One region of the Kitasatospora sp. NPDC043950 genome, then DNA from elsewhere that is predicted to be linked to it. Evidence: riboswitches for the same ligand, from Rfam matches in the RefSeq annotation. Region 1 holds a riboswitch; each other region holds the start of a gene.
What was found. Region 1 has a riboswitch for cobalamin ahead of AC07BF_RS03865 (cobalamin biosynthesis protein). Riboswitches for the same ligand answer to the same signal wherever they lie in the genome.
Positions count from the first base shown of each region.

Region 2: linked by a shared signal. The riboswitch ahead of AC07BF_RS30470 (ABC transporter substrate-binding protein) and the one ahead of AC07BF_RS03865 (cobalamin biosynthesis protein) in region 1 are both predicted to bind cobalamin.
Region 3: linked by a shared signal. The riboswitch ahead of nicT (Nickel transporter NicT) and the one ahead of AC07BF_RS03865 (cobalamin biosynthesis protein) in region 1 are both predicted to bind cobalamin.

Region 1 is NZ_JBWKER010000004.1:65,157-75,282, forward strand. It holds gene AC07BF_RS03850 (CDP-alcohol phosphatidyltransferase family protein) at 1-781, shown strand, start outside; gene AC07BF_RS03855 (hypothetical protein) at 884-2,317, opposite strand; gene AC07BF_RS03860 (alpha/beta hydrolase family protein) at 2,663-3,784, opposite strand; cobalamin riboswitch at 4,049-4,180, shown strand; gene AC07BF_RS03865 (cobalamin biosynthesis protein) at 4,288-5,256, shown strand; gene AC07BF_RS03870 (cobyric acid synthase) at 5,253-6,791, shown strand; gene AC07BF_RS03875 (putative cobaltochelatase) at 6,788-8,905, shown strand; gene cobO (cob(I)yrinic acid a,c-diamide adenosyltransferase) at 8,912-9,517, shown strand; gene AC07BF_RS03885 (cobyrinate a,c-diamide synthase) at 9,543-10,126, shown strand, end outside.
Region 2 is NZ_JBWKER010000056.1:39,423-49,548, forward strand. It holds gene AC07BF_RS30470 (ABC transporter substrate-binding protein) at 1-759, opposite strand, end outside; cobalamin riboswitch at 882-1,086, opposite strand; gene tkt (transketolase) at 1,633-3,861, shown strand; partial or broken gene AC07BF_RS30480 (STAS domain-containing protein) at 3,925-4,122, opposite strand; gene AC07BF_RS30485 (hypothetical protein) at 4,287-4,781, shown strand; gene AC07BF_RS30490 (siderophore-interacting protein) at 5,185-6,027, shown strand; gene AC07BF_RS30495 (hypothetical protein) at 6,420-7,616, shown strand; gene AC07BF_RS30500 (hypothetical protein) at 7,831-8,217, shown strand; gene AC07BF_RS30505 (DUF7507 domain-containing protein) at 8,424-10,126, shown strand, end outside.
Region 3 is NZ_JBWKER010000050.1:37,334-47,459, reverse strand. It holds gene AC07BF_RS28935 (AAA family ATPase) at 1-841, shown strand, start outside; gene AC07BF_RS28930 (Fpg/Nei family DNA glycosylase) at 922-1,731, shown strand; gene AC07BF_RS28925 (ArsR/SmtB family transcription factor) at 1,786-2,169, opposite strand; cobalamin riboswitch at 2,251-2,464, shown strand; gene nicT (Nickel transporter NicT) at 2,495-3,607, shown strand; gene rpmG (50S ribosomal protein L33) at 3,720-3,884, opposite strand; gene rpmB (50S ribosomal protein L28) at 4,010-4,246, shown strand; gene rpsN (30S ribosomal protein S14) at 4,246-4,551, shown strand; gene AC07BF_RS28900 (CobW family GTP-binding protein) at 4,557-5,723, shown strand; gene rpsR (30S ribosomal protein S18) at 5,736-5,972, shown strand; gene rpmF (50S ribosomal protein L32) at 6,026-6,199, shown strand; gene AC07BF_RS28885 (M24 family metallopeptidase) at 6,290-7,396, shown strand; gene efp (elongation factor P) at 7,476-8,039, shown strand; gene nusB (transcription antitermination factor NusB) at 8,044-8,481, shown strand; gene AC07BF_RS28870 (thioesterase family protein) at 8,641-9,468, shown strand; gene AC07BF_RS28865 (hypothetical protein) at 9,689-10,126, shown strand, end outside.

The DNA.
Region 1 (10,126 bases):
GCGCTCTCCCCAGCACCTGTCCACCGCCGACTTCCTGACCCTGGGGAACGCCGTCTGCGGCTTCCTGGCGATCTACTCGATCACCACCGGGGTCCTGGTCCCGCACATCACCAACCCGGACGCCGCACCCGACCGGCACAGCGCCGCCACCGCGGTCACGCTGCTGCTCATCGGCTCCATGTGCGACCTCTTCGACGGGCTGGTGGCGCGCAAGCTCCGCTCCTCCGCCCTCGGAGCGGAACTGGACAACCTGGCCGACCTGATCAGCTTCGGCATCGCGCCGGCCTACTTCGTCGCCGTCTGGGGCATGGTCTCGCAGGGCTCCAACAGCAAGCTCTCGGCGCTCATCGCGATCACCGTCCTGCTCGCGGTCGTCCTGCGGCTCGCCCGCTTCTCCGCCGTCAAGATGCGGCCCGGGGTGTTCCAGGGCATGCCCTGCCCGATGGGCGCGATGACGGTCATCGCCATCGTGCTGCTCGACCCGCCGTTCCTGCCCGGTCTGCTCGCCATCTTCGGCGCCGCGTACCTCATGGTCAGCCGGATCGAGTACCCCAAGCCCCAGGGGCTGCTGGCCACCGCCACGCTGTGCTGGATCGTCGTCTCGATCGGCTGCCTCGCGGCCTGGGCGACCGGCCTGCCCGGCGGCGACGCCCTGATGCACGTCGGTGCCTTCGCCCAGATCACGCTCGCCGCGATGGCCCCGCTGCTGGTCATCCGGCGCAAGGTCGGACAGAAGGTCGGCGACGTCCGCGCCAGGCGGGCGGAGTCCCGCCTCGGCTGAGTCGTTCCCGTACGCGAGAGGGGCCCGGATCCAGTCGGATCCGGGCCCCTCTTCGTCGTGCCCGCTCTTCTCCTCGTCGCGCTCGTTCTTCGACGGGCGCTGCTACGCGCCGCCGGTGTGCACGCTGAACGCCGAGCGGCGGGCCGCCCGTGCCACGCCCGGATCCGGGTGCACGCCCGAGACCGCCGTCAGCACCGAGGCCGCCCGCGGGTGCCCCGACTGCCGGGCCCGGGCGAACAACCGCACCGGATCGCCAGCCGCGGCGCCCTCGACGTGGCCCACCAGCAGCTCCGTCTCGCCGTGGTCCAGCACCGCCGCAGCCGTGTCCACCCACAGCCAGGCCGCGTCCTCCGCCCCCAGCACGTCCGCCGGCGAAACGCCCTCGTCCGAGCGTTCCGCCAGCCACAACAGCGCGTACGGGCGCAGCACCGGCTCGTCCACCGATGCCCGCACCGCCTGCTCGGCCGGGCCGCCGGCCACCCGCAGCGCCTCGAAGGCCAGGCCGCGCACCAGCGCGTCGTCCCCCTGCGCCGCGTCCAGCAGCTCCGCCACCGCCCGATCGGCCGGACGGGCCGCCACCCAGGCGCGGAACTCGGCCCGCGCCGGGCCCGGCGAGTAGTCCGCGCAGGCGTTCAGCAGCTCGAAGGCGCTCTGCTCGATGTGCCCGGCCGCGGTCTGCGCGACCGTGCAGATCTCCTCCAGCTTCGCCCGCACCGCCCAGTGGCCCAGCGGCGACAGCTCGGCGGCCTCGTCCCTGCGGACCACGGCCCCGACGGCCGCCAGGCCGTCCAGCATCCAGTCCAGGACCGCGGCCACGTCCGCCGGCGACGGCGGGGTGTCGATCTGCGGCTCCCGGCACGTGCCGCGGACCGCCGAGACCGCCGAGGCGGCGTGCGGCACGGGCGACAGGCCCGAACCGTCCGTGCCGCCCACCCGGCGCTCGTCCAGCCCCCGGCGCAGCAGCTCCAGCAGTTCGCCGTCCGACACCGGACCGGCCACCAGGTGCAGGAACGACAGCAGCTGCGGCGCCTGGTCCACCGCCTGGCCGGCCAGCACCGCGAACACGCCCCGCAGGGCGGCGGGCGGCACCGGGGCGAGCAGCGTCCAGGCGTCAAACAGTGCCGACCAGCCGCGGACGACCGCCTCGTCGTCGTGCTCCCAGGCGTGCAGGCGCCAACCCGGGACCGCACCGCCGTCCCTGGCCTCCACCAGGCCGACCAGCAGCGCCTGCCCCCACGCCTTGGCGGCGGCGCCGACCGTCATGGCCAGCGCCCGACCCGCCGCACGGGCGTCATCGGGCAGCAGCTCGCCCCGCTTGTCGACCTCTTCCAGGTCCCCCGCCCAGCGGGCGATCCGGACGGCGTCCACCAGCATCCGGCGGGCCAGCGGCGCCAGCTCGGCCGGCGCGGGGAAGCCCTCCGGTACGGGAACCCTCCCCCGACCGGGCGCCGCAGCGGGCCCTCGTCGGCGGGGTACCCCGGCCCCGCCCGGCTTGCCGGCGGCGGGCCGGTGGGCCGTACCGGGGAGACGGGTCACCGTCGCACCAGTACCGATCGTCGGAGGGAGCGGGGCATCACGGTCGCGCGGATTCCGAGACGTCACGTCGAGCAGTCTTCCCCTTGTACCGGCCTTCTGTCACATCCGGTTGGCTGTACGGACGGGCGGCCGTCGACGGCACCTCCCCAAGATCGGGCAACAATCGGGCAACAGAGGCAAACCGCCTGGCCGGAAACAGGTGGCGGGGTCATGCCATCACGGCTCAACCCTTGCGGCGACGGTCGCGCTACCCGCCCGACCGGTCACACTCCGTGGCCGACAGGTGAGGTCCGGGTTCCGTACGGAGGCCCCGCGGGTGTGACTTCTCGCGCGGGGGGGCTGGGTTCAGAGAAGGGGGGTGAGCCAGCGGCGGAGGAGTTCGGTGTAGTGGGTGGGGGCGGAGTTCCAGAGGGTGGCGTGGTCGGCGCCCGGGAAAGGCCGGAGGCTGACCACGCCGGGGCGGGCGGCGGCGAGGCGCTCGGCGGCGCGGAAGGGGGCGACCTGGTCGTCGGGGCTGTGCAGGAGGAGGGTGGGGACGCGCAGGTCGGCGCCCTCGGCGATGCGGCCGAAGTCGGCGAGGTCGACGCCGGTGCGGCCCTCGGCGGCGAGGGCGCCGAGCTCGGCGGCGGCGCCGGTGTAGCCGGCCCGGGCGGCGCCGCGGCGGGCGGTGGCGGGCAGGTCGAGGACCGGCGAGTCCAGGACGAGGCCGCTGATGGCATGGGCCCAGGCGGAGCGGGAGGCCGTCTGGAGGGCCATGGTGGCGCCGAGGGACCAGCCGTACAGGATGACCCGGCCGGCGCCGCTGTCGAGGGCGAGCCGTACCGCCGACTCGACGTCGCGCCACTCGGTCTCGCCGAAGTGGCCGAGCCCGTCCGGCGAGGCCGGGGCGCCCTGGTCGCCGCGGTAGGTGACGGCGAGGGCGGGCAGGGCGAGGCGGTCGAGGACGGGGAGGACCGGGAGGGTCTGCTGCCGGTCGGCGCCGGGGCCGTGGACGAGGATCACCCAGGTGCCGCGTTTGCCGTCGAGGCGCCAGGCGGGGAGGGCGCCGAGTTCGCCGTCGGCGGCGGTGTCGGTGAAGGGGAGGCCGAGCGCCTCGGTGGGGTCGCCGAGGTGGACGCGGGGGGTGAAGCGGACCTCGGTGCCGGGGGTGAGGGTGCCCCGGTCCGCGCGGACGAGGCGGCGGGTGACGCCGTTCTCGTCGCTGTGCAGGACCTCCTCGACGACGGCGTGGCCGTGGTCGTCCCATTCCACGGCCCAGCGGCCGGGGCGCAGGCTCTCGGGGCGGCGGTTGAAGGTGATCCGGCCCGCGGCGAGGCTCCGCACCAGGACGGGGCCGGACTCCCGGGCGGCGCTCGCCGGGTGGACCAGCCGTTCGGAGGCCCGGCGGCCGATCACCAGGACGGCGGCCCCGGCGGCCCCGGCGCCGACGACGGCGGCCGCCACGACGGCCGCGGTTCCCCAACGCATATCGCTCCCCGCTCTGCTGGTCTTGGACCGGACGGTGTCCGGGCGGTGTCCGGGCACCAGTTCACCGGGGGGCCGCGCGGGCGGCCACCGGGCTGGGCCGTCCGGGGCACGGCGGGGCCTCGGGCTGGGCGGGCGTCAGGCAGGGCGGGGCGGGCGGATCGGAGGTGGCGACGGGGCTCCGAGGTGTGACCAACCCCTCCGTGACCTCGGTTGACTCCCGGTTCGGCCGCGTGATGGGATCCTGGGGCCAAACGGAGGCATGCAGAGGAAGCCGGTGCGAGTCCGGCGCGGTCCCGCCACTGTCACCGGGGAGCACGCTCGGAACATTGCCACGGCGGACCGTCAGAAGCCGCTGGAAGGCCCGGGGGTGTGTCCGACCCGGAAGCCAGGAGACTCTCGCCCCCGGTACGTCGATCCAGGGCGCGGACCCTGAGTGAGGACACGCACGCGATGCAGGCTGCCCCGCCCCGCCGGACCCCACGCGGCCTTCCGCCGAACCCGCCGTGCGCCCGCTGACCCGCGCCGCCGCGTTCGCGCTCGGCGCCGCCGCGGGCTTCGCCGCGGACGCCCGCTTCGCCGACCCCCGGCGCGGCCACCCGGTGGCCGTCTTCGGCGGTGCGGCGACCCGGCTGGAGCGGCGGGTGTGGCAGGACGACCGGGTGGCCGGCGCCGGGTACACGGCGCTGTGCGTCGGCGCGGTCGCGGCCGGCGCGGTGGCCCTGGACCGTACGGTGGGCCGGCGTCCGCTGGGCCGGGCCGCGCTGGCGGCCGCCGCGACCTGGACGGTGCTGGGCGGCACCTCGCTGACCCGGGAAGCGCGCACCATCGGCCGGTCGCTGGCCACGGGCGACCTGGCGGCCGCGCGGGAGCGGCTGCCGCACCTGTGCGGGCGGGACCCGAGCGCGCTGGACGGGCCTCAGATCGCCCGCGCGGTGGTCGAGTCGGTGGCCGAGAACACGGCGGACGCCGTGGTGAACGCGCTGGTCTGGGGCACGCTGGCGGGCACCCCGGGGCTGCTGGCGTTCCGCGCGGTGAACACGCTGGACGCGATGGTCGGCCACCGCTCGCCGCGGTACGCCCGGTTCGGCTGGGCCTCGGCCCGGCTGGACGACGTGGCGGGCTGGCCGGGCGCCCGGCTGACGGCTCTGCTCACGGTGGCCGCCGCGCCGCAGCCGAAAACGGCCTGGCGGGTCTGGCGGCGGGACGGTTCGGCGCACCCGAGCCCGAACGCGGGCCAGGCGGAGGCGGCCTTCGCGGGCGCGGTGGGCGTCCGGCTGGGCGGGACCCTCCAGTACGGGGAGCGGGTGGAGCACCGGCCGGTGCTGGGCGCGGAGTTGCGGCCGGTGACGGCGGACGACATCGAGCGGGCCTGCGTGCTCTCCCGGCGGGTGGGCGCGCTGGCCCTGGGTACGACGGTCGCGGGGCACGTCGCGCTGCGCTTGCTGACGACACGGTGGAGGGGAAGGGCATGAGCAACGCACTGCTGGTCGCGGGGACGACCTCGGACGCGGGCAAGAGCGTGGTGACCGCGGGCATCTGCCGCTGGCTGGCCCGGCAGGGGGTGCGGGTCGCGCCGTTCAAGGCACAGAACATGTCGCTGAACTCCTTCGTCACCGCCGACGGCGCCGAGATCGGCCGGGCGCAGGCGATGCAGGCGCAGGCGGCCAGGGTGGAGCCGGAGGCGGCGATGAACCCGGTGCTGCTGAAGCCGGGGGCGGACGGCCGCAGCCAGGTGGTGCTGCTGGGCCGGCCGGTCGCCGAGGTGGGCGCGCTGGACTACCGCGAGCGCAAGCCCGTCCTGCTGGAACGGTCGCTGGAGTGCCTGGCGGATCTGCGCCGCCGCTACGAGGTGGTGGTCTGCGAGGGCGCCGGTTCGCCCGCCGAGATCAACCTGCGGGACCGGGACATCGCCAACATGGGCCTGGCGACGGCCGCCGGGCTGCCGGTGGTGGTGGTCGGGGACATCGACCGCGGCGGCGTCTTCGCGGCGATGTACGGGACGCTGGCACTGCTGTCGGCGGAGGACCAGCGGCACGTGGCGGGCTGGTTCGTCAACAAGTTCCGCGGCGACGCGCGGCTGCTGGCGCCCGGCCTGGACATGCTGCACGGGCTGACCGGCCGTCCGGTGCTGGGCACCCTGCCGATGCTGCCGGGCCTGTGGCTGGACGCCGAGGACTCGCTGGACCTGTCCACGGTGGTGGACCGGGTGGACGGCCGCGGCCCGCTCGGGGCGGACGTGCTGCGGGTGGCCGTGGTGCGCTTCCCCCGGCTGTCGAACTTCACCGACCTGGACGCGCTGGCGCAGGAGCCCGGAGTGCTGGTGCGCTGGGTGACCCGGCCGGAGGAACTGGCCGACGCCGACCTGGTGGTGCTACCCGGCACCCGGGCCACCGTGGCCGACCTGGCCTGGCTGCGCGAACGCGGCCTGGAGCCGGCGCTGAAGGCGCGGGCGGCGGCCGGGCTGCCGGTCCTCGGGGTGTGCGGCGGCTACCAGATGCTGGCGCGCGGGATCGAGGACGAGGTGGAGTCCGGGGCCGGCTCGGTCGAGGGCCTGGGCCTGCTGCCGACGCACGTGCGGTTCGGCGCCGAGAAGGTGCTGGCGCGGCCGGCCGGCACGGCGTACGGGCAGCGGGTCGAGGGGTACGAGATCCACCACGGAGTGGTGGCCGTGGAGGGGGGCGAGCCGTTCTTCTCCGATGACGACGGGCACGGCCTGGACGGCTGCCGGGTCGGCCCGGTGTGGGGCACCACCTGGCACGGCGCGCTGGAGAACGACGGCTTCCGCCGTGAACTCCTGCGCGAGGTCGCCGCGTTGGCGGGCCGGGCGTTCGTGCCGGCGCCGGACACCTCGTTCGCCGAGGCGCGCGAGGCCCGGCTGGACCGGCTGGGCGACCTGATCGAGGAACACGCGGACACCGACGCGCTGTGGAAGCTGATCGAGGGCGGGGTGCCGGCGGCCGGATCGCTGCCGTTCCTGGCGCCCGGGGCACCTGGGGAGTATGCATGAGTGACGTCCGCTATCCGTTCACCGCGATCGTCGGCATGCCCGACCTGCGGCTCGGACTGCTGCTCAACGCGGTCTCGCCGGCCGTGGGCGGCGTGCTGGTGCGCGGCGAGAAGGGCACCGCGAAGTCGACCATGGTGCGCGCGCTGGCCGGCCTGCTGCCGACCCTCGCGGCCGTCGACGGCTGCCGGTTCGCCTGCGACCCGGCCGCTCCGGACCCGCAGTGCCCGGACGGGCCGCACGACCGCCCTTCGGCGTCCGAACGCCCAGCCCAGCTGGTCGAGTTGCCGGTCGGCGTGGCCGAGGACCGGATCGTCGGCTCGCTCGACCTGGAACGGGCGCTCGCCGAGGGCGTCAAGGCGTACGAGCCGGGGCTGCTCGCCAAGGCGCACCGCGGCGTGCTCTACATCGACGAGGTGAACCTGCTCCAGGACCACGTCGTGGACCTGCTGCTGGACGCCGCCGCGATGGGCCGCTCGTACGTCGAGCGCGAGGGCGTGTCGGTGCGGCACGCCGCCCGCTTCCTGCTGGTCGGCACGATGAACCCGGAGGAGGGCGAGCTCCGGCCGCAGCTGCTCGACCGGTTCGGCCTGACCGTCGAGATCGCCGCCACCCGGGACCCGGCCGAGCGCGCCGAGGTGGTCCGCCGCCGGCTCGGCTACGACGCCGACCCGGCCGGCTTCGCCGCGCGGTTCGCCGCGGACGAGCAGGCGCTCGCCGAACGCATCACCGCCGCGCGGGAGTTGCTGCCCAAGGTGGAGCTGACGGATGTGGCACTGCGTCAGATCACCGCCGTGTGCGCCGCGTTCGAGGTGGACGGGCTGCGCGCCGACATCGTGATGGCCCGCACCGCCGTCGCGCTCGCCGCCTGGGACGGGCGGACCGAGGTGCTGGAGGAGGACGTCCGCAAGGCCGCCCAGCTGGCGCTGCCGCACCGGCGCCGCCGCAACCCCTTCGACGCGCCGGGGCTGGACGAGGAACAGCTCGACCGGACGCTGGAGGAGCACGCGCAGCCGCAGGAGCCCTCGGAGTCGTCGGAGCCCGAGGAGCCCGGGGGCTCAGGAGAGGCTGAGGGCGACGGCGAGGGCGACGGCCCCGAGGACGACGGTCCGGGCCCGGACGGCGGCCCCGGCGGCGGCCCGGACGGTGGCGGGGCCCCCGAGCCCGCCTCTGGTCCGGAGGCATCGGCCGCCGAGCCGGACGAGCCGCTCCAGCAGCCCGTGCCGGCCCAACACCCCGCCCCTGCACGGGAGTCGGCGCCGGTCGCGGCCGGCGACCCGTACCGGACCAAGCTGTTCACCGTGCAGGGCACCGGCCACGGCGCCCAGGGCCGCCGCTCCCCCGCCGAGACCACCGGCGGGCACACCGTGCGCGCCCGGCGCCCCCAGGGTGCGCTCAGCCGGCTGCACCTGACCGCCACCCTGCAGGCCGCCGCACCGCACCAGGCGGCACGCGGGCGGGCCGGCCGGGCGCTGGTGCTGCGCAAGGACGACTTCCGCGAACAGGTCCGCCAGGGACGGGAGTCCAACCTGGTGCTGTTCGTCGTCGACGCCTCCGGCTCGATGGCCGCCCGGCAGCGGATGACCGCCGTCAAGGGCGCCGTGCTGTCCCTGCTGATGGACGCCTACCAGCGGCGCGACAAGATCGGCATGATCACCTTCCGGGGCGCGGACGCCGAACTGGCGCTGCCGCCGACGTCGTCCGTGGAGGTCGGCGCGGCCCGGCTGGAGTCGCTGCCCACCGGCGGTCGCACCCCGCTGGCCGCCGGCCTGCTGCGCGCGCACGAGGTGCTGCGGGTGGAGCGGCTGCGCGACCCGAGCCGCCGCCCGCTGCTGGTCGTGGTGACCGACGGCCGGGCCACCGGCGGGCGGGACGCGCTCGCCCGGTCGCAGCGCGCGGCCGGGCTGTTCGCCGCGCAGGGCACCGCCAGCGTGGTGCTGGACTGCGAGTCCGGCCCCGTCCGACTCGGCCTCGCCCGCACCCTGGCCGGGCTGCTCGGCGGCACCGCCGTCAGCCTGGACGAGCTGCGCCCCGAGGGCGTCGCCTCGCTCGTCCGCGAGAACCGGCAGGACAGCCGGCGCGAGAACCGTGCCACCACCATGCGAAAGGCGGCCTGAGCCGACATGCCCAAGGGTGTCCCCGAGAGCGTCCCCGACGATGGCCTGACGACCCGTCAGCGCCGCACGCAGCCGATCACCGCCGTGCACACCGGCCCCGGCAAGGGCAAGTCCACGGCCGCGTTCGGCATGGCGCTGCGGGCCTGGAACCAGGGCTGGCCCGTCGGGGTGTTCCAGTTCGTGAAGTCCGCCAAGTGGAAGGTCGGCGAGGAGAACGCGCTGCGCGTGCTCGGCGCCTCCGGCGAGGGCGGGACGGTCGACTGGCACAAGATGGGCTCCGGCTGGTCGTGGATCCAGCGCTCCAGCGAGATGGAGATGGACAGCGAGGCGGCCGCCAAGGAGGGCTGGGAGCAGGTCAAGCGCGACCTGGCGGCCGAGACCTACCGCTTCTACGTGCTGGACGAGTTCACCTACCCGATGCACTGGGGCTGGGTCGACCCGGAGGAGGTCGTGTCGGTGCTCAAGGACCGCCCGGGCAGCCAGCACGTCGTCGTCACCGGCCGGTACGCACCCGAGCCGCTGACCGAATTCGCCGACCTGGTCACCGAGATGACCAAGGTCAAGCACCCCATGGACGCCGGCCGCAAGGGCCAGCGCGGTATCGAGTGGTAGACCGTTGAGCACTGCCGGCAGGCCGTTGGCCGCCATCCCCCGCCTCGTCATCGCCGCGCCCTCCTCGGGCGCCGGCAAGACCACCGTCGCCACCGGCCTGATCGCGGCGCTCACCGCGCGCGGGCTGGCGGTGTCCCCGCACAAGGTCGGCCCCGACTACATCGACCCGGGCTACCACGCGCTCGCCGCCGGGCGCCCGGGCCGCAACCTGGACGCCTTCCTGTGCGGCCCGGAGCGGATCGCCCCGCTCTTCCTGCACGGCGCGGCGGGGGCGGACGTCGCGGTGGTCGAGGGGGTCATGGGCCTGTTCGACGGGGCCTCCGGGCGGGGGGAGCTGGCCTCCACCGCGCACGTCGCCAAGCTGCTGCGGGCGCCCGTGGTCCTGGTGGTGGACGGCTCCTCGCAGTCCCGGTCGGTGGCCGCGCTGGTGCACGGCTTCGCCTCCTGGGACCCGGAGGTGCGCCTCGCCGGGGTGATCCTCAACCGGGTCGCCTCCGACCGGCACGAGCACCTCCTGCGCGAGGCCCTGGAGGAGGGCTCGGGCGTGCCCGTGCTGGGCGCGCTGCGCCGCTCCACGGCGGTCGCCACGCCGTCCCGCCACCTCGGGCT
Region 2 (10,126 bases), on a different contig from region 1:
GGCGTCCGCGACCACGATGGCGTCCGGGTCCGCCGCGACGACCTTCTCCCAGCTCACGTTCTGCCAGCCACCGGACAGGTCCCCGAAGACGTTGCGGGCGCCCACGGCATTGAGAACGAGTTGAGGTCCGCCGTGGCCGGCCCCGACGAACGGCGCCTTGGTGTCCGAGTCGTACCACAGGACCTTCAAGCCCTTGCCCGCGGCCGTCGCCGTGAACTCGGCCAGCTGCTGCTCCTGTTGCTGCTGGATCGCGGCGGCCCGCTCCGTGACACCGAAGACCTTGGCGACGTCGTTCAGTTCGCCCCACACCGCCTGCCAGGTCGTCGGCGGCACCTGGCTCTTGTCCGAGCAGCCGAACGGGGACAGGTACGACAGGATGCCCTGGCCGCGCAGTTCCCCCCGGGTGCCCGCGACCTTGTCGGTGAACGCGCTGGAGTAGGAGGCGTACAGGAAGTCGGGACGGGCCGCGAGGAGCTTCTCCTTCGTCGGGTAGTCCTTGGAGAGCACCGGGACGGAGTCGTAGGCCGCCTTCCACTTCTCCGGGATGGAATCGTCGAGGTAGGCGGTACCGGCCATGCGGGACTGCAGGCCGAGGGCCAGGGCCACCTCGGTGGCACCCTCGTTGAGCGTCACCAGCCGGTCGGGCGGCGCGCCGACCGTCACGGTGGACCCGCAATTGTCGACGCTGACCGGCGCGGCAGTTCCGGTCGTCCCGCCGGACGTGGTGGGCGCGGGGGCGCCCGTGCAAGCTCCGAGCATGCCGATGAACAGGAAGGCCGCGACCGCCCGGCCGACACGTATCGGACCTGTGGGACGTACGGAACATATGGAACGGAACGGATACGGCAGACCGCTGGGCACGTGTTCTCCAAAACCCTCGTGGAACATGTAGCGCCGTGGCCGGTCTCCTGGCTTCCGCATCAACGCGCCGCGGCCGACCTTCCCGGACGGCTCTTCCAACCCGCCCAGTGGCCCTGACCGCTGGAAAAGCCGGTCAGCGAGGGCCGCGGAACTCCGCGGCAACAGTGGCGAGGGCCGCACCGGACTCAGACCGGTTTCCCGTACACCACGGCGATGGCAAGGTATCAGGCGTGGTCAGGTCGGTGCTGGCCAGCCCGTGGGATGGTCGTCTGGACCGTTCCTGGGGTTGCGGGAGGGATCGGCCACGGGGCCCGGTCGGGGGTCTCAGGTGCGGGCGGCGACGATCCAGTTCCTGAACTCGACGGCGTAGTGCCGCAGGTGGTGGTCCAGGACCTCGTCCGGGCACGTGACGGGGAAGTAGGGCGCCGCCACTCGGCCGGCGGGCGGAGACGCGGCTGGTCGTCGGCGTCGAGCGGATCGAGCACGCCGTCACCGACCCTGCTCGGCGGCGGAGGCACCGGGCCGTCGAAGGGGGGCCCGCGCACGCCCTCCCGCGGACCTGCGACGGGTGGTCAGGGGTGTGTTCCCCCACTTCGGGGGCAAGCGACGAGGCGGAGCGGCTCACCGAAAGGGTGTGTCGTGCCGGACAGAGCGCCACCCCTGGGGATAGTTCGTACATCACCAGCAATCACGCGGGCGACGGCCCGGCGGTCGTGCCCGCCCAGTGCCGGAGGAACGATGGACGACAAGCCGAGACGAAGGAGCAACGGCATGGCGAACGACCAGAACGACGCTACCGCGCGGCGCGACGAATCCCTCGCGGATCCGGTGGCAGGGCGGACAGGGTGGGACGAGGTCGACGCGCGGGCGGTGGACACCGTGCGGCTGCTGGCCGCCGACGCGGTGCAGAAGGTCGGCAACGGCCATCCGGGCACCGCGATGAGCCTGGCCCCACTGGCGTACCTGCTGTTCCAGAACGTCATGCGCCACGACCCCGGCGACGACCGGTGGCTGGGACGGGACCGCTTCGTGCTCTCCTGCGGCCACTCCAGCCTGACCCTCTACATCCAGCTCTACCTGGCCGGCTACGGCCTGGAACTCTCGGACCTGCAGGCTTACCGGACCTGGGGCTCCGCCACCCCCGGGCACCCCGAACACCGGCACACCCCCGGCGTGGAGATCACCACCGGCCCGCTGGGCCAGGGCCTGGCCAGCGCGGTGGGCATGGCGATGGCCGCCCGCCGCGAACGTGGTCTCCTCGACCCGGACGCCGAAGCGGGCACCAGCCTCTTCGACCATCACGTCTACGTGATCGCCTCCGACGGAGACATGATGGAAGGCGTCACCGGCGAGGCCGCCTCCCTGGCAGGGCACCAGGAACTCGGCGACCTCATCGTCTTCTACGACTCCAACCACATCTCCATCGAGGACGACACCGACATCTCCTTCAGCGAGGACGTCCCGGCCCGCTACGCCGCCTACGGCTGGCACGTGCAGACCGTGGACTGGACGCGCACCGGCCGCTACGTCGAGGACGTCGACGTGCTCCTGGCGGCCACCCGCGCCGCCCGGCAGGAGACCGGCCGCCCTTCGCTGATCATGCTGCGCACCGTGATCGGCTGGCCCGCCCCGACCAAGCAGGACAGCGGCAAGGCCCACGGATCCGCGCTGGGCGAGGACGAGGTCGCCGCCACCAAGCGGCTGCTGGGCTTCGACCCCGAAGAGCACTTCATCGTCGAGGAGGACGTCCTGGGCCGCACACGCGAGGCCGCCGACCGCGGCCGGCAGGTGCACGCCGAGTGGGACGAGAGGTTCGCGGCCTGGCGCACGGCGAACCCCGAGCGCGCCGTCCTGCTGGACCGACTGCGGGAGCAGCGGCTGCCCGACGGTTGGGCGGACGTCCTGCCGACCTTTCCCCCCGACGCCAAGGGCATGGCCACCCGCGCCGCCTCGGGCGAGGTCCTCACCGCACTGGCCCCGGTCCTGCCCGAGCTGTGGGGCGGCTCCGCCGACCTGGCCGGCAGCAACATCACCACCATGGTCGGCCAGCCGTCCTTCGTCCCCACCGACCGCCAGACAAAGAACTGGAAGGGCGGCCCCTACGGGCGCACCCTGCACTTCGGCATCCGTGAACACGCCATGGGCGCGATCCTCAACGGCATCGCCCTGCAGGGTCTGACCCGCCCCTACGGCGGCACGTTCCTGACCTTCTCCGACTACATGCGCCCCGCCGTCCGGCTGGCCGCTCTGATGCGACTGCCGGTCACGTACGTCTGGACCCACGACTCCATCGGCCTGGGCGAGGACGGCCCCACCCACCAGCCCGTCGAACACCTGGCCGCACTGCGTGCCATCCCCGGTCTGGACGTCGTGCGCCCAGCCGACGCCAACGAAACCACCGCGTGCTGGCGCACCGTCCTCGAACACCGCGACCGCCCGGCCGGACTGGTCCTCAGTCGCCAGAACCTGCCCGTCCTCGACCGCGACAGCGGCGAGTTCGCCCCCGCACGGGAAGCGGCTCGGGGCGGGTACGTCCTGGCCGAGGCTCCGGGCGGCGCGACGCCGGACGTCATCCTCATCGCGACGGGCTCCGAGGTGCACCTCGCCCTGGAGGCCCGCACCCTGCTGGCGGCCGGGGGACTCGCGGTGCGGGTGGTGTCGATGCCCTGCCGGGAGTGGTTCGCCGCCCAGCCCCAGGACTACCAGGACCAGGTCCTGCCCCTGGACGTACGGGCTCGGGTGAGCGTCGAGGCCGCCATCGGACAGGGCTGGCGGGAGATGGTGGGCGACGCCGGACGGATCGTCAGCCTGGAGCACTACGGCGCGTCCGCCGACTACCAGCGCCTGTACACCGAGTTCGGCATCACCCCCCAGGCGGTCGCCGCAGCCGCCCGCGACAGCATCCTCGACACCCGGCGGGCACCGCGTCCCGGCGGCCACCAGCAGACCTCCACCCCGACCACAGGTGGCACCGGGGACCTCAGCCGCTCCGACACTTGAACGGTGGGCAGGAGGCCGATGTCCGCTTCGCGCGGCCCGGCACCGTTGGCACGCTCCTTGTCATCAGAGTGCCGTGGGGCTGGTGGCGGTGGCCGCCGAGACGTCGGGGTGGAGGGCGAAGACCCGGTCCAGTCCGACGATGTGCAGAATCCTGATGGTGTTGGCTGGGACCGCGGCCAAGGCCATGTCGGCGCCCTGTTCGGCGGCCACGTTGCGGACGGCCAGCAGAGCGGTGATGCCGCTGGAGTCGCAGAACTCCAGACCGGTCTCGCTGTTCCGCCCTCGGAGGAGGGTGGAACCACAGGACTGGTCGCAACCTCACACAAGCCCTCATTCCCGCACGTCGTGGCGGTTGGTGAACCAACGAGGTCCGCCATCCCGTTGAGGCATGTACCTGACCATCCTCCGATAGAGAGTTGGCTGCCATGACCTCCAAGCGTGTTGTCCAGTCCTCCGTACTGACCGCCGTCCTGGCGCTGAGCGCCGGCTTGGCCCTGGCTCCCGCGGCGCAGGCCGCCGGCCCCTCCGCCGGAACGACGCGGTCGGCCGCCCCAGTGGCGTCCGCCGCCTACGCGGTGCGCAGCACCCAGGTCACCCTGTCGAACCAGACCGGCAGCATGCTCTACCTCGGCTCGGCCACCCTGGCCCACGGGTGCTGGAGCGCCGGCAGTCCTCTGCCCCCGAGCTACATCCTGCCGAACGTGGCCCCCAGCTGGAAGACCGAGTCGTGCGGGTTCCTGACGGGCACCGAGGGGCAGATCGGCTTCGGCGTGGACACCTGGAGCGGGTTGATCCACTGGAGCAACCCCTACGCCGGGTCGAACGTCAACGAGTGCACTGTCGGTGCGGGTCTCACCTGCCAGGTGATCGGCGGCGGGGGGAACAACGCGGAGGTCACCTTCGTGGTGCGGCGCGCCTGAGGCCCGACCCCACCCGGTCGCCCGCCACCTGAACCACGAGTGCCTCCGGCAGGGCGGCCGAAATCGTACCGGCGTCCTGACCGGCCGCCCGCTCCCTATCCTCCCGAGCGGGTTGCGGTGCCGGATCGGTCCGGGGAGTGCGGCGCGGCCGCTCTGCAGGCGGCGACCTCGGTCGTCGGCTCCCGGGCGGCGCGCGGCGCGGTCTGGCTGCGCCGAACCGGTCGCGGGGGCTCCGTGCGACCTTGTCGCGTCCGCGAGCCGCAGCAGGGCTGCCGGGGCGTCACGTTCCCGGTCGTGGGCGGAATGGGGATCGGCTGCCGTCCCTGGGTCGAGCACCGCCTCAAGGGTGCTAACTTAGGCAAGCCTAACCAAGAAGCGCGACCACACAGCCCAGGGGGGCACCATGGCAGACCAACCGACCCGCCGGACACCGCAGGCCCGTGAAGCACAGGTGCTGCGCACCGAGCGGATCACACCGCACATGGTGCGCCTGGTCCTCGGCGGTGCGGGGTTGGAGGACTTCGACGCCACCGAGTTCACCGACCACTACGTCAAGGTGCTCTTCGCACCCGAGGGCGTGAGCTACCCGGAGCCCTTCGACATGGCGCGGATCCGCGAGGAGTTCCCGCCCGAGCAGCGGCCGATCACCCGGACGTACACCGTGCGGGCCTGGGACCCGGCCCTGCGCGAGCTGACCATCGACTTCGTGGTGCACGGTGACGAGGGCCTGGCCGGGCCGTGGGCGGCCCGCGCACAGCCCGGCGAGACGGTGCGCTTCCTGGGCCCCGGCGGCGGCTACGCCCCCGACGCGAGCGCCGACTGGCACCTGCTGGTGGGCGACGAGAGCGGGCTGCCCGCGATCGCCGCGGCGCTGGAGCGGATGCCGGCCGATGCCGTGGTGCACGCCTTCGTCGAGGTCGCGGACGCCGCGGAGGAGCAGAAGATCGTCTCGCCCTCCGGGGCCGAGATCAGCTGGCTGCACCGCGGCGCCCGCCCGGTGGGCGAGGCGCTGGTCGAGGCGGTGGGCGCGCTGGAATTCCCCGCCGGCACGGCATCCGCGTTCGTGCACGGTGAGGCGGGCTTCGTGAAGGAACTGCGGCGCCTGCTGCGCGTGGAGCGAGGCATCCCGCGCGAGCGGCTGTCGGTCTCGGGCTACTGGCGGTCCGGTCAGAGTGACGAGGCCTGGCGGGCGGCCAAGCGCGAGTGGAACGCCCAGGTGGAGGCCGAGCAGGAGTCGGCCGGCTGATCTACGCGGCCGGGTGGCCGCCCCTCCCCGGCCTCTGCCCGCCCCTGGCGGCCCCCCGCCGCCCGCACTCCCGCCTCCGTCGACGCTGTACACGGAATAGTTGTCCTCGCCGCGCATGCCTCCGGCCCAGTACCGGTTTCATGATCACTGAGGGAGAATTCCAGAAGGCCAATTCGGCGCAGTCGACAGGGGGTTGGGCGATGTCGAGGCTCTTCGGCGGACGGGGCGGCGGCAGGGGAGACGAGGGAAGCGGGAGTACGCAGGAGCTGGCCAGGTCACTGGCCCGGCAGGGGGCTTGGGGCGGTCTGTGGAAGCTGGTGCTGTCCCTCCCCTTCCCGCAGGCCGCGGCGGCAGCCGCCCACCTGAAGCCATCGCGGTGGCAGCCCCAGGGAATGGCGGAGCGCCAGCTGGCCCAGCTGCTGGCCGAGACCGACCGTCGGGAGGTGGCACGGGTCAGCGAGTCGGTCCACGCGTCGGCGTCGCGGGTGCTGCCGTCCGCTCTCAACGCCGCCGGCCCGGTCGGCTTCTGCCATCAGCTGCCGCTGGCCGCGATCAACCTGATCGGCGAGGACCTCCACCGGTGCCGGATCGCGACCGTGGACCGCACCGGCGTCCTGAACGAGTTCTACGAAGGCCCGACGAACCACGTGTCGCTGTGCTGCGTGGACGCGGATACCGTGGTCGCCCTGCGCGACTTCGCCGGCGACGGCCACCTCCGGAACGCGGAACTCGTCGAGTACACACCCGGCGGGGAGACGGTCCTGGCCGGCGGCACGGCGCTGCTCGGAGCACGGGTGGAGGCGACGGCCGACGGTTTCGTGACGGGCCTGAGGCTGGTCAGGGCGGCGCTCGGGTTCTCCGGCGGCCAGGAGCTGCAGCTCGACCTGGCGGAGTTCGGCTTCAACCGCGCCGACCTGTTCGCCGTCGACCCCTCCGGCACCCGGATCGCGTTCGCCGACGGGTTCCGGATCCTGATCACCGACAGCAGGCTCGAACCGATGCACGAGTTCGCCGCGGACGACCACCTCGGCCACGGACCGATCAGCGCCATCGCGTTCACCGCCGACTCCCTGGTCACGGCCGGCCTGGACCGTGGCCTGCAGCGGTGGCAGGTGGCCGGCGACCGCCTGCGCCCGCTGCACCCCGCCTCGTTCCCACCACCCAGGGCCCTGCACAGGCTCAGCCCCGTGCCCGCCTGGGACCTCCTGGTCGGGGACGGCGGCAACGAGAACTTCTTCTACGACCAGACGTCCCTGGACAGCCGGACCTCGCCGCCCTTCCTGGGCTCCCTCGACACCGGCATCGGGCACTTCGAGTCAGCACCGTACGGCAGGCTCGCCGTCTACGAGGGCGGCCTGTTCCCGCCGACCCGCGACAGCGCCGACGGCTTCTACTCCACCGTGGTCCTCGACCTCGACCACCCCCTGAACCTGCTGGCCAGAGGGCTGTCGTCGCTCTCCCGCGCGGACGCCGACCGATCGCGCGCCACCCGCGCCGACGCCGGCCGCTACCCGCTGTCGGACTCCGCCCGGAACGTCCTCGACCGCATCGAAGCAGCCGCCGAACTGGTACCCGAACTCGCCCGGTGACCCCGCGATCGTCCACGTACTCGTCGTTGATCGCCGGAAGAGTTCTCTCGAACGCCCCCACCAATCTCATCAGGCCGCCTCGGGGCGGTTCGGCGAGGGCCCTTGGGGGTGCGGGAAGCGTAGCCGGCGGTGTCAGCGTCGAGCATGACCATGTCCTGGTCCTCCATGTCCAGGCCTCGGAACCTACCCCGCTGAGCCGTGCAACGATTCCCAGGTGAGAGTCCCTGATGCTCCTTTCCGTGAACGCCTGTTTGTCGAGGCGCTGGCCGTGCTGGCGGCCGATCCCTCGGCTCAGCTGACCTGGGTGGACGAGCAGGGTGTCTCGACGGATGAGGTCGCCCTGGACTTCGACCACGCCTTCCGCATGGCCGAGGGCCTGGTCGAGGACGGGGATCTCAGCCGCGAGGCGCTACGTGACCTTCGAGCGATCGATGCGATCTTCGCCGGGATGAGCGGCCGGGAGAACTCGGACCGGTGGGACAGGGAGGCTCTGACGGTCGATCCAGGGTGGATCGAAGCCCGGGAACTGGCCCGCCGGATCCTCATCGGGATGCTGGGCGAGTGGTGCCTGCCGATGCCGGAGATTCTCGTCGTGCGATAGCGGGCCCGGATCCCCCCGCAGTAGGCAGCGAAGTCACCGAAGGGTAATTTCGTAACAGCTTGCCTTTGTGATGAATACTCAGAGTGACTGCTATATGTGGGGACATGACACATGAACAGCACTCAGTCCCTCCCGGACAGCGCCCGCGGCGCGTCCGGACGGCCCGGCTCGCCGCAGGGGCCCTGGCCCTGATCGTGGGCGCCGGAATGCCCCTGTGCCTGGACATCGGGACCCAGGCGCAGCCTCGGGCCGGAGGCTCGCCCCTGGTCAGCGAGACGTTCACCCAGGCCGCCGCCCCGGAGTTCACCGGCGTGGGGTCGGCCTGTCTCACCGGCGCGCCGGCTGCCGCCGCGCCCGGCCCCGGGGACCATCCGCTCGGCGGCTGCCCGGGCGGCGTGGGCCCGGTGCCGCCCCCCGGCGGAGCGCCGCACGGCTATCTGCGGCTGACGGACGCGTCCAACGACCAGGCCGGCGCGGTCCTCTACAACAACGCGCTGCCCGCCAACCAGGGCCTCGATGTCACCTTCGACCAGTGGCAGTACGGGAGCACGACCCCGGCCAACCCCGCTGACGGCATCTCGTTCTTCCTGGTGAACGGCGACGGCGCGCTGACCCACCCCGGCGCCTTCGGCGGCAGCCTCGGGTACGCGCAGAAGCTTCCCGACGACGATCCCACCGCCACCTTCCTGCCCGGTGTGGACCGCGGCTACCTGGGCGTGGGGCTCGATGTCCTCGGGAACTACTTCGGCGACTGGGAGCACCGCGGCAACGGCTGTCCCACCCGCTCGCCCGCCGGGACGGCGTTCCGCGTCCCAGGCCCCGGGGCCAACATGGTCACGGTGCGCGGCCCGGGCGACGGGATCGAGGGCTACTGCTTCCTGACCGCCACCACCAGCAACTTCAGCACCACCGCACCCTGGCCGTCGACGCTCCCGGGCACCCTGCAAGGGCCGCTCACCGCGCTGCCCCCGGGGGCCACCCCCGCCCAGGCCGAGACCGCGCTCGAACCCTCGCGCCGCCGGGTCCTTGTCGAGCTCACCCCGACGCCCGACCCGGTGCTCACCGTGTCGGTCGACTTCAACGACGGCACCGGCTCCCACCAGGTGCTCAGCACACCCGCCCCGCAACCGGTGCCCGCCACCTACAAGTTCGGGTTCGCGGCCTCCACCGGTCTGTTCACCGACGTGCACCTCATCCGCAACGTGGTGGTGAGCAGCAACCAGCCGCTGCCGCAGTTGAACCTCGTCAAGCAGGTCCGGCAGCCGCTGCCCGGTGACCTGGTGGCCGGGACGCGGGTGCCGTACGACTTCGTGGTCACCAACTCCGGTGCCACGGACATCACCGGCCTCGCCGTCAACGACCCGAAGGTCGGCCCGGTCTCGTGTCCCACGACGACGCTCGCGAGCGGTCATACGGTCACCTGCACTGCCACCTACACCGTCACCACCGCCGACGTGACCCACGGTTCCATCGACAACACGGCCACCGCGACCGGCGCTTCGGGCGGCCGACCGGTCTCCTCGCCGCCGTCCTCGCAGAGCGTGCCGATCGAACGGCCGCCCGGCCTCGCCATCGAGAAGCAGGTGCAGACGCCCGGCCCCTACACGGTCGGGCAGACGGTCACCTTCCGCTACACCGTCCAGAACACCGGGGGCACCGAGCTGACCGGCGTCCACGTGACCGACGACCACGTCGCCGACATCACCTGCGCCTCGACCGCGCTCGCCCCGGCGGAGAGCCCGGGCGACCGAACCACCTGCCACGGCACGTACACGATCACCGAGAACGACGCTGCGGCCGGCTCCGTCACCAACACCGCCACCGCCACCGGTACGGCGAACGGCCAGCCGGTCACGTCCCCGCAAACCCAACTGACGCTGCCGATCGGGGCGCCGCACCTCGCCCTGAA
Region 3 (10,126 bases), on a different contig from region 1:
GTACGCCGGGGGTGGGCAGGTCCCGCCGCGTCCCGTCGCTCCGCCGGGGCCGCAGCCGTCGGGGGCCGCCGCGCCGCCGCCGGTGCCGCCCGCTCCGGCTCCTGTTCCCGCCGCCGCGCCGCCGGTTCCGGCCGCTCCGGTGCCGCCCGCTCCTGTTGCCGCGCCCGCCCCGGCCGCACCCGCGCCCGGCGCGCCGGTCCCCGTCGGGTCCACCGGGCACTTCGTGCTGCCCTCCGGCACGCCCGTGCAACTCCCCGCCCACCCGCCGCAGCGGCACGCGCCCACCAGTCCGATCGCCGTCCTGCTGATCGGCCCGGCCGGGGCCGGCAAGACCACCGTCGCCCGGTACTGGGCCGAGCGCCGGCCCAGCCCGACCGCGCACATCAGCCTGGACGACGTCCGCGAGTGGGTGCAGTCCGGCTTCGCCAACCCGCAGTCCGGCTGGAACAACGCCTCCGAGGCGCAGTACCGGCTGGCCCGCCGCACCTGCGGCTTCGCCTGCCGCAACTACCTCGCCAACGGCATCTCCTGCATCATCGACGACGCCGTCTTCCCGGACCGCCCGGCCATCGGCCTCGGCGGCTGGAAGCGGCACATCGGCCCCGGCATGATCCCGGTCGTGCTGCTGCCCAGCCTGGACTCCGTGCTGCACCGCAACGCCCGGCGCGGCGGCACCCGGCGGCTCGGTGACGAGGAGGTGGCGCGGATCCACGGCCGGATGGCCGGCTGGTACAACTCCGGGCTGCCGATCATCGACAACTCGTACCTGGACGTGGCCGGCACCGCCGCCGAGCTGGACCGCGTCATCCTGGCCCGGCTGATGGGCATGCCGGTGCGCTGACCTGCGACGATCCGGCGGTGTCGGTGCCGGCTGCGATGATGTGCGGGTCCTGTCGAACCACCCCGGGGGAGCTGACGCCCGTGCCGGAAGGCCACATCATCCACCGCCTCGCCGCCGAGAACCGGAAGGCCTTCGGCGGCCGCCCGGTCGAGGTGTCCAGCCCGCAGGGCCGGTTCGCCGACGAGGCCAAGGCCATCGACGGGCAGCTGCTCACCGCGGCCGAAGCCGTCGGCAAGCACCTGTTCCTCGGCTTCGAGGAGGGCGCCTGGGTGCACGTCCACCTCGGCCTCTACGGCGGCTTCGCCTTCGGTACCGGGCCCGCGCCCGAGCCGGTCGGCCTGGTCCGGCTGCGGCTGGCCAACGACGACGGCTACGCGGACCTGCGCGGCCCCAACACCTGCGCGCTGGTCACCGGAGCGGAGAAGGCCGCCGTCGCCGCCCGGCTGGGCCCCGACCCGCTGCGCGCCGACGCCGACCCGCAGGCCGCCTGGCGCCGGATATCGGCCAGCCGGACGACCGTCGCCGCGCTGCTGATGGACCAGAAGGTGCTGGCCGGGGTGGGCAACGTCTACCGGGCCGAGGTGCTGTTCCGCCACGGGATCAACCCGCACCGCGCCGGCCGCGACCTCACCCGGGGCGAGTGGGACGCGATCTGGGCCGACCTGGTCGCCCTGATGCACGAGGGCGTCGGCGCGGGCCGGATCGACACCGTCCGCCCCGAGCACACCCCCGAGGCGATGGGCCGCCCGCCGCGCGTCGACGACCACGGCGGCGAGGTGTACGTCTACCGGCGGGCCGCGATGCCCTGCCTGGTCTGTGGCACCGAGGTCCGGACGGAGCAGCACGCCGCGCGCAACCTCTTCTGGTGCCCCGCCTGCCAGGCGGCCTGACCGCGTTCGAGGGTTGCTCCGGCCGGGCCCCGGCGCGTCCTCCGGAGGAGCCGGTCAGACGACGGCCGCGCTGGGCTCGTGGTGTTCGGCGGCGGCGCACGCGTCGAGGAGGGGGCGCAGGGCCTCGTCCACGAGCCGGTAGCGCACGATCCGCCCGTCCTTGTCCCCGGTGACCACGCCCGCGGTGCGGAGCAGCCGCAGGGCCTGGGACACGGCGGGGTCGCGCATGCCGGTGGCGACGGCGAGGTCGGAGACGGCGAGCGGGCCGGCCCGGTGGAGGGCGAGCAGGAGGGCGAGCCGCCCGGGGTCGGCGAGCAGGGAGAACCGCTCGGCCCAGGTGCGGACGTGCGCGGGGTCGCCGATCGCGGCGATGGCCTCGCAGACCCGGTGTCCGTCGATGGTGCGGTGGCCCGCGCGGTCGGCCGGTACGAGATGCATGCGCACATTGTTGCAGGAGGGGGCCTGTGATCCTGGACACCTGCGCAGGTGCGCAGCCTTGCAAGGGTGGGTCCTGGCCCCTACGGTGTTCCCCGCCGTGGTGCTCGGGAAGACCGGTGACGGATCCTCAGGGGTCCCAGTCCGGAGCGGCCCTCGCCACTGTGATCGGGCCATCGTGATCGTCGACGATGGAGAGACGTCCGTACCCACGACGCCACTGGGAGCCTCGCGCACCTGGGAAGGCGGGTACGGGACCCCCGTAAGCCAGGAGACCGGCCACGGCATCTCACGAAGTGTTTCCACGAGGTGCTGGAGCGTGACCCGAATGACCCTGCCCGAAACCGCCGCCGCCGAGGCGCCGGCGACACCGTCCGTGCTGCCCACGTTCCGCTGGAAGCGCGAGGACACCGTCCGCACGGCCGGGCTGATGGGGGTGATCCTGGCCATGCACGTGGTGGCCTTCGGGACGCTCGTCTTCCTGGTCGCGCCCCACAACTACGCGGTCGGCACCCAGGTCTTCGGGGTGGGCCTCGGGATCACCGCGTACACCCTCGGCATGCGGCACGCCTTCGACGCCGACCACATCGCGGTGATCGACAACACCACCCGCAAGCTGATGGCGGACGGCAAGCGGCCGGTCTCGGTCGGCTTCTGGTTCGCCCTCGGGCACTCCTCGATGGTGGTGCTGATGGCCGCCCTGGTGGCGGGCGGCGCGCAGCTGGCCAGCACGCTGATGGACGACGACTCGACCACCCACAAGTGGCTCGGGATGGTCGGCACGACGGCCTCCGGCGCGTTCCTCTACCTGATCGGCGCGCTCAACCTGGCCGCGCTGCTCGGCATACTGAAGGTGTTCCGGGCGATGCGGGCCGGGTCGTACGACGAGGCGCAGCTGGAGGAGCACCTCAACTCGCGCGGCTTCATGGCCCGGGTGCTGAACCGGGCGACCCGGTCGATCACCCGGCCCGGGCAGATGTTCCCGGTGGGCATGGTGCTGGGGCTGGGCTTCGACACCGCGACCGAGGTCACCCTGATGGTGATGGCCGGGTCGGGCGCGGCGGCCGGGCTGCCCTGGTACGCGATCGTCTGCCTGCCGCTGCTGTTCGCGGCCGGGATGAGCCTGTTCGACACCCTGGACGGGACGTTCATGAACTTCGCGTACCAGTGGGCCTTCGCGAACCCGGTCCGGAAGGTGTACTACAACCTGACGATCACTGGGCTGTCGATCGCGGTGGCCTTCGTCATCGGCACCATCGAACTGGTCGGCGTGCTGCACGAGAAGCTCGATCTGACCGACCCGGTCACCGGCTGGATCGCGGGCATCTCGCTGGACAACGTCGGCTACGCGATCGCCGGGCTGTTCGTGGTGGTCTGGGCCGCGGCGATCGCCTACTGGAAGCTGGCCCGGGTGGAGAAGCGCTGGGTGGCCGCCGAGTAGCGACGGCTGCGATCAGCGACGGCAGCGATCAGCGACGGCGCCTCCCCCGGGATCCCGGGGGAGGCGCCGTTTCGTCGCTGCGGGCCGGTGCCGGTCGTCGGGCGGGCGGGGTTCAGCGCTCTTCGCGGAAGTCGACGTGCCGGCGCGCGACCGGGTCGTACTTGCGCAGGACCATCCGGTCCGGGTCGTTGCGGCGGTTCTTGCGGGTCACGTACGTGTAGCCGGTGCCGGCGGTGGAGCGGAGCTTGATGACGGGGCGCAGTTCGCTGCGGGCCATGGGTGTCCTCCCGGGTTGGCGGGGTGTTCGGGGCTGGGGCGAAACCGTACACCGAAATGGAAGTCATTTTCATCTGGTGTAACGTGAGCTCCGTCCCGCCCATTCCCGGACGCCAGGGAGCACCCATGTCCGCCCACTGCCAACTCACCGGCCGCCAACCCGGATTCGGCAACGCGATCTCGCACTCGCACCGCCGCACCCGCCGCCGCTTCGACCCCAACATCCAGCACAAGCGCTACTGGCTGCCCGGTGAGGGCCGGTACGTCCGGCTCACCCTCAGCGCCAAGGGCATCCGCACCATCGACACGATCGGCATCGAGGCCGCCGTCGCCCGCATCCGCGCCCGAGGGGGGAAGGTCTGATGGCCAAGCAGAGCAAGATCGCCAAGAACGAGCAGCGCCGCGCCGTCGTGGCCCGGTACGCCGAGCGCCGCGCCGAGCTCAAGCGGATCATCGCCCACCCCGGCACCGCCCCCGCCGAACGCGCGGCCGCCCAGGCCGAACTCGCCCGCCAGCCTCGCGACGCCAGCGCCACCCGGATCCGCAACCGCGACGCCGTCGACGGCCGCCCCCGTGGCTACCTGCGCGCCTTCGGCCTCTCCCGGGTCAACCTCCGCGTCCACGCCCACGCCGGCCACCTGCCCGGCGTCCGCAAGGCCAGCTGGTGAGCGGCGTGGACGGGATCAAACTGCCCGTGGTGGTCGTCGCCGGACTGCACGCCGACGAACGCCGCGCCGCCGTTCGGGAGTTGGCGGCGGCCGCGGTGGACGCGGTGGTCCTCCACCATGACCTGCGGGAGGCCTCGCAGGGCGTCGTCCGCCGTGAACTGCGCGACGCGGGAGGCGGGTTCGACGCCGCCGACGTCCCGCTGGTGAACGACTGCCCCTGCTGCGCCCTGCGCGAGGACCTGCTGCCGCGACTGCTGCGGATCGCCGACGAAGGCCGGTACGGGCTCGCGATCGTCGAACTGTGGGGCGGTAGCGACCCGCACCCGGCCGTCGAGGTGATCGCCGGGGGAGAGGCGGACGGCCGCCACCTGGAGGACGCCGTCGAACTCGCGGGCGTGGTCACGGCCGTCGACCCGGACCGGCTGATCGGCGAACTCTCCGTCTCCGACGACCTGGTGGAGCACGGCGAGCACACCGCCGTCCAGGACCAGCGGACCCGCGCGGAGGCGCTCGCCCACCAGGTCGAGTACGCCACCACCCTCGCCGTCCCGCGGGCGACGGCGCACGCGCCCGGGCTCGCGTTGCTCCGCCAGCTCCACCCCACCGCCCGGGTCGTCCGGCTCGGCACCGGGGCGCTCACCCGGGCCGCCCTCGGCGGCTTCGACGTCGCCGCCGCCCGCGACCGGGTCAACCCGGCGATCGCGCTGCTCCCGCAGGAGAGCGACGAGGCCGGCGTCACCACGCTGGTCTGGGAGCGCCGACGCCCGCTGCACCCCGAGCGGCTGCACCGGGCGCTGGAACTGCTCGTCCCCGCCGCCCAGCGCAGCCGCGGCCGCTTCTGGCTGGCCAACCGGCCCGACCTGATGCTCGCCTGGGACGCCGCCGGGGCCAACCTCGCCGTCGAGGAGTGCGGCCCCTGGCTCACCTCCCTGCCCGACGCCGCCTGGGAGCTCTACCCGCCCGCCCGCCGGGCCGCCGCCGCCCTCGACTGGCACCCTCTGCACGGCGACCGGGTGCAGCAGCTCAGCTTCACCGCGGAGGGCCTCGACGTCGACGGCGTCACCGGGCTGCTCGACTCCTGTCTGCTCACCGACGCCGAACTCGCGGCGGGCGAACCCGGCTGGAAGGCCCTGCCGGACGCCTTCCGGGACCTGCTCGACCCCGTTCACTGAGGAGCCGTCACTGTGCGTAAGCGACCGAACCCGCCCAAGGCCCGGCCGAACCCGTTGTTCACGGCCGGCATCGAGTACATCGACTACAAGGACACCGACCTGCTGCGGCGCTTCGTCTCCGACCGCGGCAAGATCCGGAGCCGCCGCGTCACCCGGCTCACCGTCCAGCAGCAGCGCGCCGTGGCCAGGGCCGTCAAGAACGCCCGCGAGATGGCCCTCCTCCCGTACGCCGCCGGCACCACCCGGTAACCGGACCACCGCCACCACCGTCACCACCGTCACCACCCGACAAGGAGCCCCCGATGGCCGTCCCCAAGCGCAAGACGTCCCGCAGCAACACCCGGCACCGCCGGGCCCAGTGGAAGGGCAAGGCCCCGAAGCTCGTCCCGATCACCCTCAACGGCCGCGAACTGCTCGTCCCCCAGAACCTGGTCCCCGCCTACCGCCGCGGCCTGATCGACCCGGAGGGGGCGTAGCGACCACGGAGGGGGCGTGCGGGGGTGGGGGCGCGCCCTGTCGGGGGTGCTCGGCGGGCGGATCGGAGTGGGGGTTCGTAGGCTCGACGCATGTCTGATGCGTACGCGGGTCGGCGGGAGCGGGTGAGGGAGCACTGCAGTGCGGCCGGGGCCGATGCGGCGCTGATCACCCGGGCGGCGAACGTGCGGTATCTGACGGGCTGCGCGCCCTGCGGGGCGACGCTGCTGCTGACCCGGGAGCGGGTGCTGCTGGCAGTGCCGGACGATCTGCCGGCGGACGACACCGGGGAACACCTGATCGCGCCGGACGTCACCCAGGTACCGGTGGCGGCCTCGGCGGACACCGCCCTGGCGGCGGCCGCCGCCGCCGTGCGACTGGGCGTGGCGGACCTGGCGGTGGAGGAGCACGACCTGACCGTCAGCCGCCACCGCGCGGTGGCGGGCCTGGCGGAGGGGGCCCGGCTGGCCGACCTGGGGCAGGTGGTCGAGCGGCTGCGGGTGGTCAAGGACGAGCACGAGATCGCCGACCTGCGGATCGCCGCCGAGATCGCCGACCAGGCGCTCGGCGAACTGCTGGAGTCGATCCTGGTCGGCCGCACCGAACGGCACCTGGCGATGGAGCTGGAACGCCGGATGATCGACCACGGCGCGGACCGGGCGGCCTACCCGGTGTCCGTCGGCACCGGCAGCCACTCCGGCCAGCCCGCCCACCAGCCGACCGACCGCCGGGTGGAGGAGGGCGACTTCCTCACCGTGGTGATGGGCGCCCAGTACCGGGGCTACGGCGTCTCCACCGCCCGGACCTTCGTGATCGGCGCCGCCCCCGCGCCCTGGCAGGTGGAGCTGCACCGGCTGGTGTTCCGGGCCCAGCGGGCCGCCCGGGAGGCGCTCGGGCCGGGCGTGGAGCAGTGCGTGCCCGACCGGGCCGCGCGGCAGATCCTGGAGGCGGCCGGCCACACCGAGACCTCCCCGCACCCGGTGGGCCACGGCATCGGGCTGGAGATCCGGGAGGCGCCGCGCCTCGGCCCGTCGGACATGGGTAAACTGGACAGCCGCGTGCCGGTCACCGTCGGCCCAGGGGTCCACCTCCCGGGCAAGGGCGGTGTCCGGATCGAGGACACGCTCGTGGTGCGTCCCCCAGAGGAGGGCGGGCCCGAGCTGCTCACCATCACCACCAAGGAGCTCCTCGCCCTGTGACCGCGGCCGCCCGTCGGCCGTCGGCGGCAGGACGCAAGCCTTGGTTCCTTGACAGCTATATCCAGGAGTAAGTGCGCCCGTGGCTTCCACGAACGATCTCAAGAACGGCATGGTCCTCAAGCTGGAGGGCGGCAAGCTCTGGTCCGTCGTCGAGTTCCAGCACGTCAAGCCCGGCAAGGGCCCGGCCTTCGTGCGCACGAAGCTCAAGGAGGTCCTGACCGGCAAGGTCGTCGACAAGACCTTCAACGCCGGCACCAAGGTCGAGACCGCCAACGTCGACAAGCGCGGCATGCAGTTCTCGTACAAGGACGGCGAGAACTTCGTGTTCATGGACACGGACACCTACGACCAGATCGTGGTCGAGCCGGCCGTCGTCGGCGACGCCTCCAAGTACCTGCTGGAGGGCTTCGAGGCCCTGGTCGCCATGTACGAGGGCTCCCCGCTGTACATCGAGCTCCCGGCCTCCGTCGAGCTGCTGATCTCCCACACCGAGCCGGGCGTCCAGGGCGACCGCTCCACCGGCGGCTCCAAGCCGGCCACGCTGGAGACCGGTGCCGAGATCGCCGTGCCGCTCTTCATCGTCACCGGTGAGAAGATCAAGGTCGACACCCGCGACGGCAGCTACCTCGGCCGGGTGAAGTAAGTCCGTGTCGGCCGCACGTAGCAAGGCCCGCACCCGGGCCTTCCAGATCCTCTTCGAGGCCGACCACCGCGGGGTCGACCCGCAGCGGGTCCTCGCGGACTGGGTGGCCCGCGCCCGCGAGCCGAAGCCCGACGAGGGCACCCCGCAGGTCGGCGAGTACACCATGGAGCTGATCGAGGGGTACGTCCAGCACGCTCGCCGGATCGACGACCTGATCTCGCAGTACGCGGTGGGCTGGACCCTCGACCGGATGCCGATCGTGGACCGCAACGTCCTGCGGCTCGGCGCCTACGAGCTGATCTGGGAGGACGGCGTCCCGGACGCGGTCGTCCTGGACGAGGCCGTGGAGATCGCCAAGGAGTTCTCCACGGACGACTCCCCGGCCTTCGTCAACGGCCTGCTCGCCCGCTTCCTGGAGCTGAAGCCGAGCATCCGCCGGTAGGTCCCGACCACCGGCGGTGGTGAGACCCGCAGAACGGCCGCTGGACCCGGATTCCGGGTCCGGCGGCCGTCGCGCGTTTCACCCGGGCGGCGTAAGGTGGTGCCCTACTCGCCAGTAACTTGGCGTTCGGAAACCCGCAGTGAAGGGCAGGCCACCCCCATGACCACCGCGACCCGCAGCGAGTTCGACCAGGGCATCGCCCTGACCCGGCACCCTGACGAGCCCGGCCGCTACGAGGCCGAACTCGGTGCCGGCTGGCAGATTGGCGGCGGGGTCAACGGCGGGCTGCTGCTCGCCGTCGCCGGACACGCGCTGTCGCTGGAGCACGGCGACCACCCCGACCCGGTGTCGATCAGTGGTTACTACCTGTCCGCCTCCACGCCCGGCCCGGCCACCGTCCGCACCGAGGTGCTGCGCACCGGCCGCGGGCTCTCCACCGGCACCGCCTCGCTCAGCCAGGACGGCGTGGAGCGGCTGCGGGTGGTCGCCAGCCACGGCGACCTCTCCACCGCCGACGGCGAGGTGCGCACCAGCGCCGTGCCGCCGCAGCTGCCGCCGCCGGACCAGTGCGTCGGCGTCGAGCACGCGCCCCGGGAGCTGATCGCCCAGGCCGAGCTGCTGGAGCGCTTCGACCTGCGGCTGGACCCGGCCACCATCGGCTGGGCGCTCGGGCAGCCGTCCGGCAACGGGCGGATCCAGGGCTGGTTCCGGCTCGCCGACGGCCGCGATCCCGACCCGCTGCTGCTCCTGCTGGTCGCCGACGCGCTGCCGCCGGTGACCTTCGACCTGGGCCTGCCCGGGTGGGCCCCGACCGTCGAACTGACCGTCCACCTGCGGGCCAGGCCGGTCCCGGGCTGGCTGCGGGTCACCCACGCCACCCGCAACGTGGCCGGCGGGTACTTCGAGGAGGACGCCGAGGTCTGGGACGAGTCCGGCCGCCTGGTCGCGCAGTCCCGCCAGCTCGCCCGGGTGCCGCGGACGGCGTGAATCACATCGTCTTACCGTCGGTTACATTCCTGTGACACGCCGTACGTGTGCGGCGCGCGCGGATGGGGAGATAGACGGTCAGCGGCGAGCCGGCCGCTGACCGTCACCCGCCGACGGTACCCGTCGATGCCAGGAGCCATCCCGTGAGCGAGCGCAGCGAGCGGACCACCGAGAGGCGCGCAGGGGCGCAGGCCCGTGCCGAGCGCAGCGAGGTGGGCGCATGAGCCGCAACGGCCGCGCCCGCCGCAACTCCGACTGCACCGCCGGCGGCCCGCGACCCACGGTGCGGGCGCCGCACCAGCGGCGGCGGGTCGAGGGGGCCGAGCAGGCGTTCGTCATCGGGATCCTGACCAGCGCGGCCGACTTCGCCCGGGCCCGTGCCTGGGGGCTGTCGAACGCCGCCGACCACGAGCACTACCTGGCCGAGACCGCCGAGCTGCTGGCCGACGCCCTGGAGCGCTTCGACACCGTGCGGGCCCGGATGTTCCACCCGCAGGACTTCGCGGAGTTCTGCGTGCTGCACGGGCTGGACCCGGCCGAGCCGCTCGCCCGCGACCGCTACCTGGTCAATCCGCCGTTGCAGACCCAGCTGTTGGCCTATCAGGGCGAGGAACTGGCCGGGGATTTCGTGCCGCGCCTGGTCCGGGCCCGGGAGAAC